Regions from separate parts of the Streptomyces sp. NPDC020731 genome, predicted to be linked through region 2. Evidence: riboswitches for the same ligand, from Rfam matches in the RefSeq annotation. Region 2 holds a riboswitch; the other holds the start of a gene.

The links. A riboswitch is a leader RNA that binds a small molecule or an ion and turns the genes downstream of it on or off. The one in region 2 is predicted to bind thiamine pyrophosphate.
Region 1: linked by a shared signal. The riboswitch ahead of ACH4VX_RS13455 (thiamine ABC transporter substrate binding subunit) and the one ahead of thiC (phosphomethylpyrimidine synthase ThiC) in region 2 are both predicted to bind thiamine pyrophosphate.

What each region holds. Positions count from the first base shown of each region.
Region 1 covers NZ_JBIRTN010000007.1:256,761-264,428, forward strand. The annotation lists gene rlmN (23S rRNA (adenine(2503)-C(2))-methyltransferase RlmN) at 1-1,084, shown strand, start outside; TPP riboswitch at 1,109-1,214, shown strand; gene ACH4VX_RS13455 (thiamine ABC transporter substrate binding subunit) at 1,295-2,380, shown strand; gene ACH4VX_RS13460 (ABC transporter permease) at 2,428-4,029, shown strand; gene ACH4VX_RS13465 (ABC transporter ATP-binding protein) at 4,030-5,049, shown strand; gene ACH4VX_RS13470 (maleylpyruvate isomerase family mycothiol-dependent enzyme) at 5,074-5,871, shown strand; gene ACH4VX_RS13475 (LAETG motif-containing sortase-dependent surface protein) at 5,938-6,624, opposite strand; gene ACH4VX_RS13480 (LOG family protein) at 6,772-7,668, opposite strand, start outside.
Region 2 covers NZ_JBIRTN010000010.1:150,808-158,475, forward strand. The annotation lists gene ACH4VX_RS17635 (metallophosphoesterase family protein) at 31-1,122, shown strand; gene ACH4VX_RS17640 (hypothetical protein) at 1,306-2,175, shown strand; gene ACH4VX_RS17645 (VWA domain-containing protein) at 2,298-3,749, opposite strand; gene thiC (phosphomethylpyrimidine synthase ThiC) at 3,861-5,657, opposite strand; TPP riboswitch at 5,650-5,840, opposite strand; gene ACH4VX_RS17655 (YibE/F family protein) at 5,912-7,330, shown strand; gene ACH4VX_RS17660 (SsgA family sporulation/cell division regulator) at 7,398-7,668, opposite strand, start outside.

The DNA.
Region 1 (7,668 bases), on a different contig from region 2:
TTTTGTCGCGCCGCGCGGAGCCAAGAAGCCGCCGCGGCACCTTGCCGACCTCACGCCCGCCGAGCGCAAGGAGGCGGTCGCCGCGGCCGGTGAGAAGCCGTTCCGCGCCAAGCAGCTCTCGCAGCACTACTTCGCGCGGTACGCGCACGACCCGGAGCAGTGGACCGACATCCCGGCCGGTTCGCGCGGCAGGCTCCAGGAGGCACTGCTTCCCGAGCTGATGACGGTCGTACGGCATCTGTCGACCGACCAGGGCACCACCCGTAAGACGCTGTGGAAGCTGTTCGACGGGACGCTCGTCGAGTCCGTGCTCATGCGTTATCCGGACCGGGTGACGATGTGCATCAGCTCCCAGGCCGGCTGCGGCATGAACTGCCCGTTCTGCGCGACCGGGCAGGCCGGCCTCGACCGGAACCTGTCCACCGCCGAGATCGTGCACCAGATCGTGGACGGGATGCGGGCGCTCCGGGACGGCGAGGTGCCCGGTGGCCCGGCGCGGCTGAGCAACATCGTCTTCATGGGCATGGGTGAGCCGCTCGCCAACTACAACCGGGTCGTCGGGGCCATCCGTCGCCTCACCGACCCCGAGCCGGACGGGCTCGGGCTGTCCCAGCGCGGGATCACCGTGTCCACCGTCGGTCTCGTCCCGGCCATCCACCGGTTCACCGGCGAGGGCTTCAAGTGCCGGCTCGCCATCTCGCTGCACGCCCCCGACGACGAGCTGCGCGACACCCTCGTCCCCGTGAACACGCGGTGGAAGGTGCGCGAGGTCCTCGACGCCGGGTTCGAGTACGCGGCCACCTCCGGGCGGCGGCTGTCCATCGAGTACGCGCTCATCCGGGACATCAACGACCAGGCCTGGCGCGGCGACCGCCTCGGACGGATGCTCAAGGGCCGGCCGGTGCACGTCAACCTCATCCCGCTCAACCCCACGCCCGGCTCCAAGTGGACCGCCTCCCGCCCCGAGGACGAGAAGGCGTTCGTGGAGGCGATCGCCGCGCACGGCGTGCCGGTGACGATCCGGGACACCCGTGGACAGGAGATCGACGGGGCGTGTGGTCAGCTCGCCGCGAGCGAGAGGTAATGTGACTCGCGTAAGCACATCTTCATATTCCGACAGGGGAGCGCCACAGCGCTGAGAGTGCGGCACCGGCCGCAGACCCTCCGAACCTCGCCCAGGTCATTCTGGGTAGGGAGATCGGTCATCACTCGAGCTGTTGCGCCCTGCCCGGGACCTCTCAGAGGGGTCCCGGGCAGGGCCGCGTCTCTTCCTGGTCACTCCAGGAGGAATCAAGTGGGCATCACCAAGAAGGTCACGGTCCTGGCCGTCGGGCTGGGGCTGGTCACGCTGTCCGCGTGCGGGTCGTCCGACGGCGACGACTCGAGCGGGGGCGGGTCGTCCAAGACCGTGACCCTCGTCAGCCACAACTCGTGGGCCGTGTCGAAGGACGTCGTCGCCGCCTTCGAGAAGCAGTCCGGCTACCAGCTGAAGGTCCTCGAGGACGGCGACGCCGGGCAGGCCGTGAACAAGGCCATCCTCACCAAGGACAACCCCCAGGGCGATGTCTTCTTCGGCGTCGACAACACCCTGCTCTCCCGCGCCCTCGACAACGGGCTGTTCCAGCCGTACGAGGCGAAGGGCTCCGATCTGATCCTGCCCGAGTACCGGGTGGACCAGGACAAGCACCGGGTCACCCCCGTCGACAGCGGTGACGTCTGCGTCAACTACGACAAGGCGTGGTTCAGCGAGCACGGCCTGACCCCGCCGAAGAGCCTCGACGACCTGGTCGAGCCCGAGTACAAGGACCTCCTCGTCACCGAGAACGCCTCCACCTCCTCGCCCGGCCTCGGCTTCCTGCTCGGCACGGCAGCCGAGTACGGCGACGAGGGCTGGCAGGACTACTGGAAGAAGCTCAGGGCCAACGGCGTGAAGGTGGTCGACGGCTGGGAGCAGGCCTACAACGAGGAGTTCTCCGGCTCGGCCGGCGGCAGGAAGGCCAAGGCCGACCGTCCGCTGGTGGTGTCCTACGCCTCCTCGCCGCCCGCCGAGGTCATCTACGCCGACCCCAAGCCGGACACCGCCCCCACCGGCGTCGCCGAGGGCACCTGCTTCCGCCAGGTCGAGTACGCGGGCCTGCTGGACAACGCGAAGAACCCCGAGGGCGGCAAGGCGCTGCTGGACTTCCTGATCAGCAAGCGGTTCCAGGACGACATGCCGCTCAACATGTTCGTGTACCCGGTGCGGGAGGCCGCCCAGGTGCCCGAGGAGTTCGTGAAGTTCGGACCGCAGGCGAAGGACCCGCAGACGATGGACCCGGAGAAGATCGCCACCAACCGTGACCAGTGGGTCAAGTCGTGGGCCTCGCTCGTACTGAAGTGACGCGGACCGCGGCGGGGCGGCGCGGGAGCGCGGCGCGGCTCGGCCTGATGGCCGTGCCCGTCGCGTTCTTCGCCGTCTTCTTCGCCTACCCCGTCACCGCGATCGTCGCGCGCGGACTGAAGGCCGACGGGACCTGGCACCTCGGGCGGATCGGGGACGTACTGGCGCAGTCCGACGTCCGGCAGGTCCTGTGGTTCACCACCTGGCAGGCCCTGCTCTCGACCGCCCTCACCCTGCTGGTCGCCCTGCCCGGCGCGTATGTCTTCGCCCGTTTCGACTTCCCCGGCAAGCAGGTGCTGCGGGCCGTGGTCACCGTGCCGTTCGTGCTGCCGACGGTCGTCGTCGGTACGGCGTTCATGGCGCTCGTCGGACGCGGCGGACTCCTCGACGAGCTGTGGGGTCTGCGGCTGGACACCACCGTGTGGGCGATCCTGCTCGCGCACGTCTTCTTCAACTACGCCGTCGTCGTACGCACCGTGGGCGGGCTGTGGTCCCAGCTCGACCCGCGGCAGGAGGAGGCCGCGCGGATGCTCGGCGCCTCGCGGTTCGCGGCCTGGCGGACCGTCACCCTGCCCGCGCTCGCGCCCGCCGTGGCGGCGGCGGCGCTGATGGTCTTCCTGTTCACCTTCACCTCCTTCGGTGTGGTGCAGATCCTCGGCGGGCCGACTTTCTCCACCCTCGAAGTGGAGATCTACCGGCAGACCTCCGAGATCTTCGACCTGTCCACGGCCGCCGTCCTGACGATGATCCAGTTCGTTGCGGTGGGCGCGATCCTCGCCCTGCACGCCTGGACCGTACGGCGCCGGGAGACCGCGCTGCGGCTGGTGGACGCCTCGGTGACCGCACGCCGGCCGCGCGGCGCCGGGCAGTGGGCGCTGCTGGGCGGAGTCGTCGCCACCGTCGCCGTACTGCTCCTGCTGCCGCTCGCGGTGCTGGTGGAACGCTCCTTCGGGGCCGCCGGCCTCGGCTACTACCGGGAGCTGACCCGGGACGACGGGGGAGTGTTCCTGGTCGCGCCGATCGAGGCGGTCGGCAACTCGCTCCAGTACGCTGTCGCCGCCACCGCCATCGCCGTGGTGATCGGCGGCCTCGCCGCCGTGGCGCTGACCCGGCGGGACGCGGGACGGCTGGTGCGCGGCTTCGACGCGCTGCTGATGCTGCCGCTCGGGGTGTCCGCGGTGACCGTCGGCTTCGGTTTCCTGATCGCCCTCGACGAGCCGCCGCTGGACCTCCGCGCCTCCTGGATCCTGGTCCCGCTCGCGCAGGCGCTGGTCGGCGTCCCCTTCGTCGTACGGACGATGCTGCCGGTGCTGCGGGCCGTGGACGTACGGCTGCGGGAGGCGGCGGCGGTGCTCGGGGCGTCGCCGTGGCGGGCGTGGCGGGAGGTGGACCTGCCGCTGGTGCGGCGGGCGCTGCTGATCGCGGCCGGGTTCGCGTTCGCGGTGTCGCTGGGCGAGTTCGGGGCGACGGTGTTCATCGCGCGGCCGGAGAACCCCACCCTGCCGGTCGCCGTGGCGCGGCTGCTGGGGCGGCCCGGGGACCTCAACTACGGCCAGGCGATGGCCCTGTCGACGATTCTGATGATCGTGTGCGCGGTGGCGCTGCTCGTCCTCGAGCGGCTGCGGACCGACCGGACCGGGGAGTTCTAGATGCTGCTGAGCCTTCAGGCCGCGACCGTCCGCTTCGGCGGGCGGCCGGTGCTGGACGCCGTCGACCTGGGGGTCGCGGAGCACGAGATCGTGTGCGTGCTCGGTCCCAGCGGCAGCGGCAAGTCCACGCTGCTGCGGGCGGTGGCCGGACTGCAGCCCCTCGACGCCGGGCGGGTGTCGCTCGACGGGCACGACCAGTCGGGCGTGCCCGCGCACAAGCGCGGCGTCGGGCTGATGTTCCAGGACCACCAGCTCTTCCCGCAGCGGGACGTGGGCGGCAACGTCGCCTTCGGCCTGCGCATGCACGGTGCCTCGCGGGGCGAACAGGCGGACCGCGTACGGGAGTTGCTGGACCTCGTGGGACTGCCGGACGCGGCCGGACGCGCCGTCGCCGCGCTGTCCGGCGGTGAACAGCAGCGCGTGGCGCTCGCCCGAGCCCTCGCGCCCAGCCCCCGGCTGCTGATGCTCGACGAGCCGCTCGGGCAGCTCGACCGGTCGCTCAGGGAACGGCTGGTCGTCGAACTGCGCGAGCTGTTCGGCCGGTTGGGCACCACGGTGCTCGCCGTGACCCACGACCAGGGTGAGGCGTTCGCGCTGGCCGACCGGGTGGTGGTGATGCGGGACGGACGGATCGCCCAGTCCGGTACGCCGCTCGAGGTGTGGCAGCGTCCGGCCGACGCCTTCGTGGCCCGCTTCCTCGGCTTCGAGAACGTCGTCGAGGCCACGGTGGGCGACGACGTCGCGGTGACCCCCTGGGGCAAGCTCCCCGTCCCGGAAGGCGCCCCGCAGGGCACGCGGACCCTTCTCGTCCGCCCCGCCGGTGTCCGTCTGGTCCCGGCCGGTGAGGGCCTGCGCTGCACGGTGGCCGCGCGCACCTTCCGCGGCACCCATGTCACCGTCCACCTCCAGCTCGAGGACGCGCCCCGCCTGGAGGCGGCCTGCGCGCTCAGGGCCGCGCCGGAGGCCGGGGACGAGGTCGGCGTGGAGTTCGACGCGGCGGAAATCGTCGTGCTGGGATGAGCGCGGCTGCCTAGGGTGTGCGGCATGACATCACTCGCGCATGATCGCTACTGCGAGGAAATCGCACACCAGGTCGGGCAGTTGCGGACGGTCGTGACGTCCGGCGCCGATCTGTCCGGCACCGTGCCCACCACGCCCGACTGGTCCCTGGAGCAGCTCGTACGGCATACCGGCGGCGCCCTGCGCTGGGTGGACGTCATGGTGCGGACCGGGGCCGAGGACGACGTCCCCGAGGATCAGGTGCCGGGGTTCGACGGGCCCGGGGCGTGGGGCGATCCCGGCGCGCTGGACGCCTGGCTGGCGGAGTCCGGCGAGCTGGTCGTCGGCGCGCTGCGCGAGGCCGGGCCGGACGCGAAGGTGTGGAGCTGGGCAGGGATTCACAACGCCGGGTTCTGGGCCCGCCGTATGACGCACGAGGTGACCGTCCACCGCGCGGACGCCACCCTGTCCGCCGGGCTGCCCTACGAGGTCGCGCCCGAGATCGCCGCCGACGCGGTCGACGAGTGGCTGGAGATCGTGGAGTGGGCGCAGCGGACGCTGCCGGACGACACGGTGCACGACCTGCGCGGGCCCCGGCGCACCGTCCATCTGCACGCCACCGGGACCCGGCCGGAGGTTCACTCGGAGTGGCTGATCGAGCTCGGCGAGGAGGGCGTCTCCTGGCGGCGCGGCCACGAGAAGGCCACCGTCGCCCTGCGTGGCCCGCTCACCTCCGTGCTCCTCGCCTTCTACCGCCGGCTGCCGCTGGACGCCCCCGGACTCGAGGTGCTCGGCGACCGGAAGCTGCTGGAGTTCTGGCTGGAGCGGGCGACGTTCGGCTGAGCCGCCGGCGACGGAAGCGGCCCGCCCCCGGGAAAGGGGACGGGCCGCCACTGCGTGCGTGAGGCGTCAGCGCTGGCTGTTCGCCCCGCGGCGGCGCATGCCGAAGAAGACCGCGCCACCGCCGGCCACGACCAGGGCGGCCGCGATGCCGGCGATCAGACCGGTGTTGGAGTCGGCACCGGTCTCGGCGAGGTTCGACTCACCGGCCGGGGACGGCGCGTTGCTCGCGGTGTCCGCCGGAGCGGTGCTCTCGCTCTCCGACTCCGAAGGGGCCGGCTCGGGCTCCTCGGCCGGGGTGGAGGAGGACTCCGACGGAGTCGGCTTGGGCTCCTCCTCGGCCGGGGGCTCCTCTTCCTCCGTCTTGCAGGCCGTCGCCGGAGTGACCAGGTTCGGCTTGATGTCCTCGTCGACGTAGGGCTTCGCGTCGACGTGGATGCGGTACTCGGCGTTCGGCTTCCAGTCCTCCTCGAAGGTGATGGTGGTGCCCTCAGCGGTGCCCTTGACCACCTGCTCGCCGACCTGCTTGTCCTGCAGGAACACGGTGATGGTGGCGGGGACGCCGGCCGGGTCCTTGTCGGTGACGGTGATGACGCCCTTGTCACCGACGCACTTGGCCTCGGCCGAGAACTCGGTGATGTTGCAGGCCGCCGCGCTGCCGGCGACGCCGATCGCGAGGGCGGCGGACGCGGAGACGACACCGAGGACGCGCACGGAGCGCGCGACGGTACGGCGGGATACGGACAGAACTGCCACGTTTGTCCTTACGGGAGAGCGTAAATGCGGGGGGTGGAGGGAGTGTTGATGGAGCATCAGCACTCCCGTACGGCTCTCAGGTCTATAAGCGCCGCATAAGTAGTGTCAACGCATATGCCTACAGTGGCGCCGGGCTTTACCTTCTTATTAACCGCCCAGACGTTTCAAGGCCTCCGGGGCCTCTTCGATCCGGTCGACCAGGGCGATCCGGGCCTCCATCGAGCGCTCCCGGGCGAGCGACCGCAGCAGCGGCCAGGCCGGCAGCCTCTCCGTCCAGTGCGCCCGGTTCACCAGCACCATGGGCGTGGGCTCACCGCGCGACCCGTAGTAGTTCGGCGTCGCGTTGTCGAAGATCTCCTGTACGGTGCCGGCGGCGCCCGGCAGGAACACCACGCCCGCGTCGCAGCGGGCCAGCAGCCCGTCCTCACGGGTGGCGTTGGCGAAGTACTTCGCGATGTGCGAGGCGAAGGCGTTCGGCGGCTCGTGGCCGTAGAACCAGGTGGGGATGCCGATCGAGTGGTTGCCCTTCGGCCAGCGGGTGCGCACCTCGAAGGCGGCACGCGCCCAGTCGGTGATCGACGGCGTGAACGAGGGCGCGGAGGCGAGGAGTTCGCAGGCCTCGTCCAGCACGGCGTCGTCGTACGGGGCCGCGTAGGCGCCGAGGTTCGCCGCCTCCATCGCGCCCGGACCGCCGCCCGTCGCCACCGTGAACCCGGCATGGGTCAGCGCCCGCCCGAGCCGGGCGGCACCCCGGAACTCCTCGGTGCCGCGGGCCATCGCGTGACCGCCCATCACGCCCACGACCCGCGCCCCGCGCAGGAGTTCGTCCAGGGCGTCGGACATGGAGTCGTCGTGGACCGCGCGCAGCATGGAGGCGAAGATGTCGCCGTCCGCCTTGGTCCGCTGGAACCAGGTGTAGGCCAGCGCGTCCGGGGTCGCCTCGTAGCCCTTGTCGAGCGAGGCGAACAGGTCGCCGGGCGTGTAGAGATGCCCCCGGTACGGGTCGAAGGGCAGGCCGGGGACGGGAGGGAGCACCAGGGCGCC
Region 2 (7,668 bases):
GGCAGTCCGACGCGGTGCAGAAGCGGCGCGATGGTGGAGGGGTCGATGACTCAGGGGGCCGGTCAGGGACCCGAGGTGGAGCGGACGGCGACGTTGCGCGACTTCCGGGTACCCGCGTACGTGCACGAGACCGGTCCGTATGCCCAGAGCACGCACCCCGGCGACGTCGTCCCGCCCTCCGAGGAGACCTATCCGGAGGGATACACACCCACCCAGCGGGACCTCCCCGTCATCAATCGGGGGGACACTGTTCAGGTGACCGTCGATCCCGCGTCCGTCCCCGCCCCGCAGCCCGCCACCGGCCAGGGACCGCTGTATGTGGTCGGCGACGTCCACGGCTACCTCGACGAGCTGGTGGCCGCCCTCCAGGAGCAGGGGCTGCTGGACTCGGCGGGCCAGTGGTGCGCCGGCACCGCGCGGCTGTGGTTCCTCGGCGACTTCACCGACCGCGGCCCGGACGGCATCGGCGTCATCGACCTCGTGATGCGGCTGTCCGCCGAGGCCGCCGCCGCCGGCGGCTACTGCAAGGCCCTCATGGGCAACCACGAGCTGCTGCTGCTCGGCGCCAAGCGGTTCGGCGACACCCCCGTCAACTCCGGCGCGGGCACCGCCACCTTCCAGGCGGCCTGGCTGCTCAACGGCGGACAGAAGACCGACATGGACCGCCTCCAGGACCACCACCTGCAGTGGATGGCCCGCCTCGACGCCGTCGAGGAGGTCGACGGCCATCTGCTGCTGCATTCCGACACCACCGCCTACCTCGACTACGGCCGTTCCATCGAAGAGGTCAACGACACCGTCCGCGAGACGCTCACCCGCAACGACGCCGACGAGGTCTGGGACCTGTTCCGCAAGTTCACCAAGCGGTTCTCCTTCCGCGACGAGGGCGGCGCCGACGCGGTGCGCTCCCTGCTGGATACGTACGGCGGCACCCGGGTCGTTCACGGCCACAGCCCGATCCCGTATCTGACGGGCGAAGTCGGTTCCGAGGACGGCGAGGACGACAGCGGCCCCGTGGTCACCGGTCCTCATGTCTACGCCGACGGACTCGCCATCGCGATGGACGGCGGGGTCACCATGGCCGGGAAACTGCTGGTCCAGCAGTTGCCGCTGGGCACCTGACGATCCAACGGGCCGTGACCGTGCGGCCCGCAACCGCACCGTGCACGTGCCAATTTCGGTAAACCCCCTGTCACCACGCGCCGTCACCGCTCTACCATCGGCTTATCCGTAGCAGGCTCCCCTCCGTTTCTGCCCGACGGCTCGTCAGCATGCCGAGCCCCAAGCCCTACGGAGCATCGGGGGATGCACATGAACAGCGTTCCGCAGCACCTGCTGAACGAGGACCGCCAGGAATACGAGCGGATTCTCGATGAGGCGCTGCGCTCCGCACCACACCACCCGGAACTGGCCGCGGTCGGACAGCGGCTCAACTCGGAACAACTGCGCACCATGGCGCTCAACGCCACCGCGATCATCACGACGGCCGCGGCGACCGAGTACCAGCACTATGTGAAGGTCCGTGAGGAACTGCGCCGGCCACCGTCGTCGGCCACCCCGTCCGTCCGCGAGTCCGGTTCCACCGAGCCGGACACGAACGCGGTGGGGCTCGCCGCCACCGTGGGAGAGGTCGCCGGGACCACCGGGGCCGGCGCCGTCGCCGTCGTCGCCGTCCTGGCACCCGTCCTGGCCGGAACGGCGGCTGCGATCTTCCTGCTCGTCGGCTACATCCTGCGGATGCTCGACCCCGGCGCCGCGTTCGCCCGGACCATGCTCACCACGGGGTGGGTGTTCGGCGCGGTGACGGCGGTCGCCATCCTCGTCGCCGCCGTGGGCCTGCTGCTCACCGCGTTGCACAACAAGCCCTCGGCGCTCGGCGGGCCGTACCGCGAACTCGACGGGGAGGTGGCCCTGGCCAGGGACGCCTGGCACGAGGCCCTGCTGGAGCGGGGGATCCTGCCGTTCCTGCGGGACGCGCTCACCGACCCGGCGACGGTCACTGCGCTGCGGCACACGGCACCGCCCGCGCCGACCAGCCGTATCCCGCACCTGGGGTACGACCGGCCGGGTTTCTCCAGTCCGGAGGAGGGGGCGACCCGCGGCACACGGCCGAGCTACTCCAGTCCGGACTACTCCAGCCCGGACTTCGGGGGACCGGAGCACCAGCCGGAGTAGCCGGGTGGCCCGTCCGTCGGCTTGCGCTCTCCATGCCGGAGGCGCGAGCCGGGTGGACGGGGCGGAGGGCCGGGTCCGATGAAGGGCTGGGGAGGTCGGACCGGGGAGGCTCGGACCGGGTCTCAGAGAATCCCCGCCCGTCCCGCGGCCGTGATCCACTGCGGGAACTCGGACAGCAGACGGTCGTACAGTTCCGCGTCCGGCACGGTGCTGATGTCGTCGACGGCGAAGAACCCGACGTTGTCGACGCGGCGTCCCGGCAGTGTGTCGAACCGCTCCAGCACGCCGTAGTTGGACCTGCCCAGCCCCACGAACTGCCAGAAGACCGGTTCCTCCACCGCCTCGCGGAGCTCGCGCTCGATCTCCTTGTTGCGGTAGACACCACCGTCGGAGAAGAACAGGACGAGGGTCGGAGCGGACGCGGGACGGTCCCGGACGAACGCCCGCACCTCGGCGATGACCTTCTGCTCCTCGTTCTGGATGCCCACGTCCCGCATGTCGACCTGGCTGGGTTCCAGCCCCTTCTTCCGCCCGCGCCTGAACAGACCCACCTCCCCCACGCGCACATGCAGCCGCAGCCACTCGGGAAGCTCCCCCAGCCGCAGATCCGGCAACCGGGCCGGGTTCGAGGCGAAGGTCCAGGCCTGCATCTCACCGTCGTCGTCCAGCTGCGCCGCGACCGCCGCCATCCGCTCGACGACATCGGCCACGACCCCCTTGGAGTACAGGAAGGACATGGACCCGGAGGCGTCGAGTACGAGGATGACGCGCGCGGTGACCTCGGCGGCCCCGTGCTTGCGCAGACTGACCGCCACCTGCTCCTTGCGCAGCGACAACCGCTTGCGCATGTCGACGGGCAACCGCTCCTCGCCCTTGGTGAGCCGCGGGGCACCGGAGTGGGGGTGGGGCACGGAGGGCTGATGGGCGGGCGCGACCGGCACCGCGGGAGGAACGGGCGGGGACGGCGGAACCGGGGCTGCGACGACCGCGGGTGGGGCCGGGGGCGCGGTGGCCGCGGGGGAAGCGGACGAGACCTGGGGCGTGTCGTCCACGGTGATGCCGAAGTCCGTGGCCAGGCCCGCGAGTCCGGAGGCGTACCCCTGTCCCACCGCCCGGAACTTCCACTTCCCCTGCCGCCGGTACAGCTCGCCGCCGATGAACGCGGTCTCCGTCCCCGCCGCCATGTCGAACCGGGCCAGCTCGGCCCCCGCCCCGGCGTCGAGCAGCCTGAGCACCAGTCCCGGCACCTGCCCGAACGTCCCGCCGTCCGCCGACGCGCACAGCACGATCCGCTCGACCGCCCCTTCCACGGCGTCCAGATCCACCTCCACGGTGTCGGTCACGTCCCGCGCGCCACGCTGTTTCCCGAGGTGCGTCACGGCGCCGGACGTGTGACGGGACTGGTTGTAGAAGACGAAGTCCCCGTCGTCCCGCACCCGCCCGGCCTCCGTGAGGAGAAGCGCCGAGGCGTCGATGTCGGGCACACCGGGCCCGGCCGCCCAAGCGAACTCCACGCGCACCACGCGGGCATCGACGGGAAGATTGGACCCCTTGCTCATCGGACTCGCTGTCATGGGGCCAGTCTGCCCACCCGCCCCGGCGAAGGGGAGAGGCAACCGCACCTGCCGCCCCGCGGGAGCGGCACCCACCACGGGCACCGCCCCCGCGCCGCCTGCGGCGAACGCTCAGTCCGCGATCGGCAGGTACACGCGATTGCCCGCCTCCGCGAACTCCTTCGACTTCCGAGCCATCCCCTCCTCGATCTCGTCCCGGCTTCCGCCGTGTTCACGACGGATGTCCTGAGAGATTTTCATCGAACAGAATTTCGGTCCGCACATCGAGCAGAAGTGGGCCGTCTTGGCGGGTTCCGCCGGCAGGGTCTCGTCGTGGAACTCACGTGCCGTCTCCGGATCCAGGGCGAGGTTGAACTGGTCCTCCCACCGGAACTCGAAGCGGGCGTCGGACAACGCGTCGTCCCACTCCTGGGCGCCCGGGTGCCCCTTGGCGAGGTCGGCGGCATGGGCGGCGATCTTGTAGGTGATGACGCCGGTCTTGACGTCGTCACGGTTGGGCAGGCCCAGGTGTTCCTTGGGCGTGACGTAGCAGAGCATGGCCGTGCCCCACCAAGCGATCATCGCGGCACCGATGCCGGACGTGATGTGGTCGTACGCGGGCGCGACGTCCGTCGTCAGCGGGCCGAGCGTATAGAACGGGGCTTCATCGCAGATCTCCTGCTGAAGGTCGATGTTCTCCTTGATCTTGTGCATCGGGACATGCCCCGGGCCCTCGATCATGGTCTGAACATTGAAACGCTTCGCGACCGTGTTGAGTTCCCCGAGCGTGCGCAACTCCGCGAACTGCGCCTCGTCGTTGGCGTCCGCGATGGACCCGGGCCGCAGGCCGTCGCCGAGCGAGTACGTGACGTCGTACGCGGCGAGGATCTCGCAGAGCTCCTCGAAGTTCTCGTACAGGAACGACTCCTTGTGGTGCGCCAGGCACCATGCGGCCATGATCGAGCCGCCGCGGGAGACGATGCCGGTCTTGCGGTGGGCGGTGAGCGGTACGTACGCGAGACGCACGCCCGCGTGGACCGTCATGTAGTCCACACCCTGCTCGGCCTGTTCGACGACCGTGTCCTTGTAGATCTCCCAGGTCAGTTCCTCGGCCCGGCCGTCGACCTTCTCCAGGGCCTGGTAGAGCGGCACGGTGCCGATGGGGACGGGGGAGTTGCGCAGCACCCACTCGCGGGTGGTGTGGATGTTCCGGCCGGTGGAAAGGTCCATGACCGTGTCGGCGCCCCAGCGGGTCGCCCAGGTCATCTTCTCGACCTCCTCCTCGATGGAGGACGTGACCGCCGAGTTGCCGATGTTGGCGTTCACCTTCACCAGGAACCGCTTGCCGATGATCATCGGCTCGATCTCCGGGTGATTGACGTTGGCCGGCAGCACCGCCCGGCCCGCCGCGATCTCCTCACGGACCACTTCGGGGGAGACGTTCTCCCGGACCGCGACGAACTCCATCTCGGGCGTGGTCTCACCACGGCGCGCGTACGCCAGCTGCGTGACCGCCCGGCCCCCGCGGCCCCTGCGCGGCAGGCGCGGCCGGCCGGGGAACACGGCGTCCAGATTGCGCAGGCCCCCGCGCGGAGAGGTGTGCTTGATCCCGTCGTCCTCGGGACGGACGGGACGGCCCGCGTACTCCTCCGTGTCACCGCGGGCGATGATCCAGCTCTCCCGCAGCGGAGCCAGGCCCCGGCGGACGTCGGTGTCGACGAGCGGATCGGTGTACGGGCCCGACGTGTCGTACAGCGTGACCGACTGCCCGTTGGTGAGGTGCACCTGACGGACCGGCACCCGCAGGTCGGGGCGTGCGCCCTCGACGTACGCCTTGTGCCAGCCGATGGACTTCCCGGCCTCCCCGTTCACCGACGTCTCCGTCGGGTTCTGCGTGGAGGCAGGCGTGCGTGCGTCCTTGTTGGTCATGAGACCTACTCCCTACGCCGGCATTACCCGGTAACAGGTTCGGCGGTCGACGCAGCGGTTTCCGTCTGCCGACGTTCCGTGTGAAACATCACTCGCAATTCGGTGATGTTTCATGTGAAACATCGCTGGGACGGAGGTCAGCGCCCTCTCAGCCCGGTGCTCCGAGCTCCCGCGTGTACAAAAGCGCCTCCACGCTAGCGTCATTTCTGGCGCGGTGAACAGAGGGCCCATCCCGTTCTTGCGATGATCGGGCGGTGAGCTCCACTCAACCTCCTCCGTATCCACCGCCCGAACCACCGCGCACACCCGGTGCCGGAGACGGCGGCGGCCACGCGCACGGGCACAGCCACAGTCACGGCCCGGCGGCGCCCGTCTCCCAGCACCTGCGCAAGGTCATCGCGGCGATCCTGATCCCGTTCACGGCGGCGGTGCTGATCGGACTCGCCGTGCTGTGGCCGGGCGGTGCCCCGGCGCACGAGCGCACAGGCGTCGGTTTCGACCGGCAGACACAGCGCGCCACGGTCACCAAGGTGGTCGAGCTGAGCTGTCAGTCCGTCAACGCCTCCGGGGGCGTCCCGACCGGCGACACCTCCACCGCCGAGGGCTCGTCCGCCCAGCAGCAGGCGGGCGGTACCTGCAAGAAGGCGACGATCCGGGTCGACACCGGCGACGACAAGGGCCGTACGTTCAACGAGATCGTGCAGCCGGACCAGTCCCGGCAGCTGAGCGAGGGCCAGAAGGTCGTGGTCGCCTACGAGCCCTCCGCGCCCGAGGACCTCCAGTACTCGGTCACCGATGTGGACCGGCGCTTCCCGATGGCGCTGCTCGCGGGCATCTTCGCGCTCGCCGTCGTGGCCGTGGGACGGCTGCGTGGCGTCATGGCGCTGGTCGCGCTGGCGATCAGCTTCCTGGTGCTCAACTTCTTCATCCTGCCCGCGATCCTGCAGGGATCGAACCCGCTGGTCGTGGCGGTGGTGGGGGCGAGCGCGATCATGCTGATCGCCCTGTACCTGTGTCACGGGCTGTCGGCGCGTACGTCGGTGGCGGTGCTCGGCACACTGATCTCGCTGCTGCTGATCGGCTTCCTGGGCTCGGTGTTCATCGGGTGGGCCGCGCTGACCGGCAACACCGACGACAACACCGGTCTGATCCACGGGCTGTATCCCGGGATCGACATGAGCGGTCTGCTGCTGGCCGGCGTCATCATCGGTTCGCTCGGTGTCCTCGACGACGTGACGGTCACCCAGACGTCCGCGGTCTGGGAGCTGCATGAGGCCAACCCCTCGACGGGCTGGCGCGGGCTGTACCGCGCTGGCATCCGCATCGGCCGCGATCACATCGCGTCCGTGGTCAACACGCTGGTCCTCGCCTACGCGGGCGCCGCACTGCCGCTGCTGCTGCTGTTCTCCATCGCGCAGAGCAGCGTGGGGACGGTCGCCAACAGCGAGCTGGTCGCGGAGGAGATCGTGCGCACCCTGATCGGCTCGATCGGCCTGGTGGCCTCGGTACCGGTGACCACGGCCCTGGCCGCGCTGGTGGTCTCGGCCGACCGCCCGACGGCTCAGGCACGGACGCAGGCATACGGACCGGCGCAGGCACACGGGACCGGGCAGGTACCGGATGCACGGCCTGCCGCAGGGCGCGGCGGGCGGGGCAGGCGCCGTAAGCGCTGATGTCCCGGATGGCGGGCGGAGCGCGCTGAAGCGTTCCGCCACCGGTCCACCCGACTGGCGGAACGCTTCAGCCGGCGCTCTGCTCCGCCAGGATCCGGTCCAGCGCGTCGTCCAGGTGGGCGTCGAAGTCGGCGAGCGCCCCCTCCTGGCCCAGCGGCACCAGCTTGTCGGTGCGGTCGAGGAAGGCCACGAGCGGTGCGGTCGACGAACGGAACAGCGCTTGATCGCTGCCGACCTGAAGTCGGATCAGCACCTCGCCCAGTACGTCGGGATCCACCGGCGAGACGCGTACGTCGCCCTCCCCGCACGGCCGCCCGACGCCGTCGATCAGCAGTTCC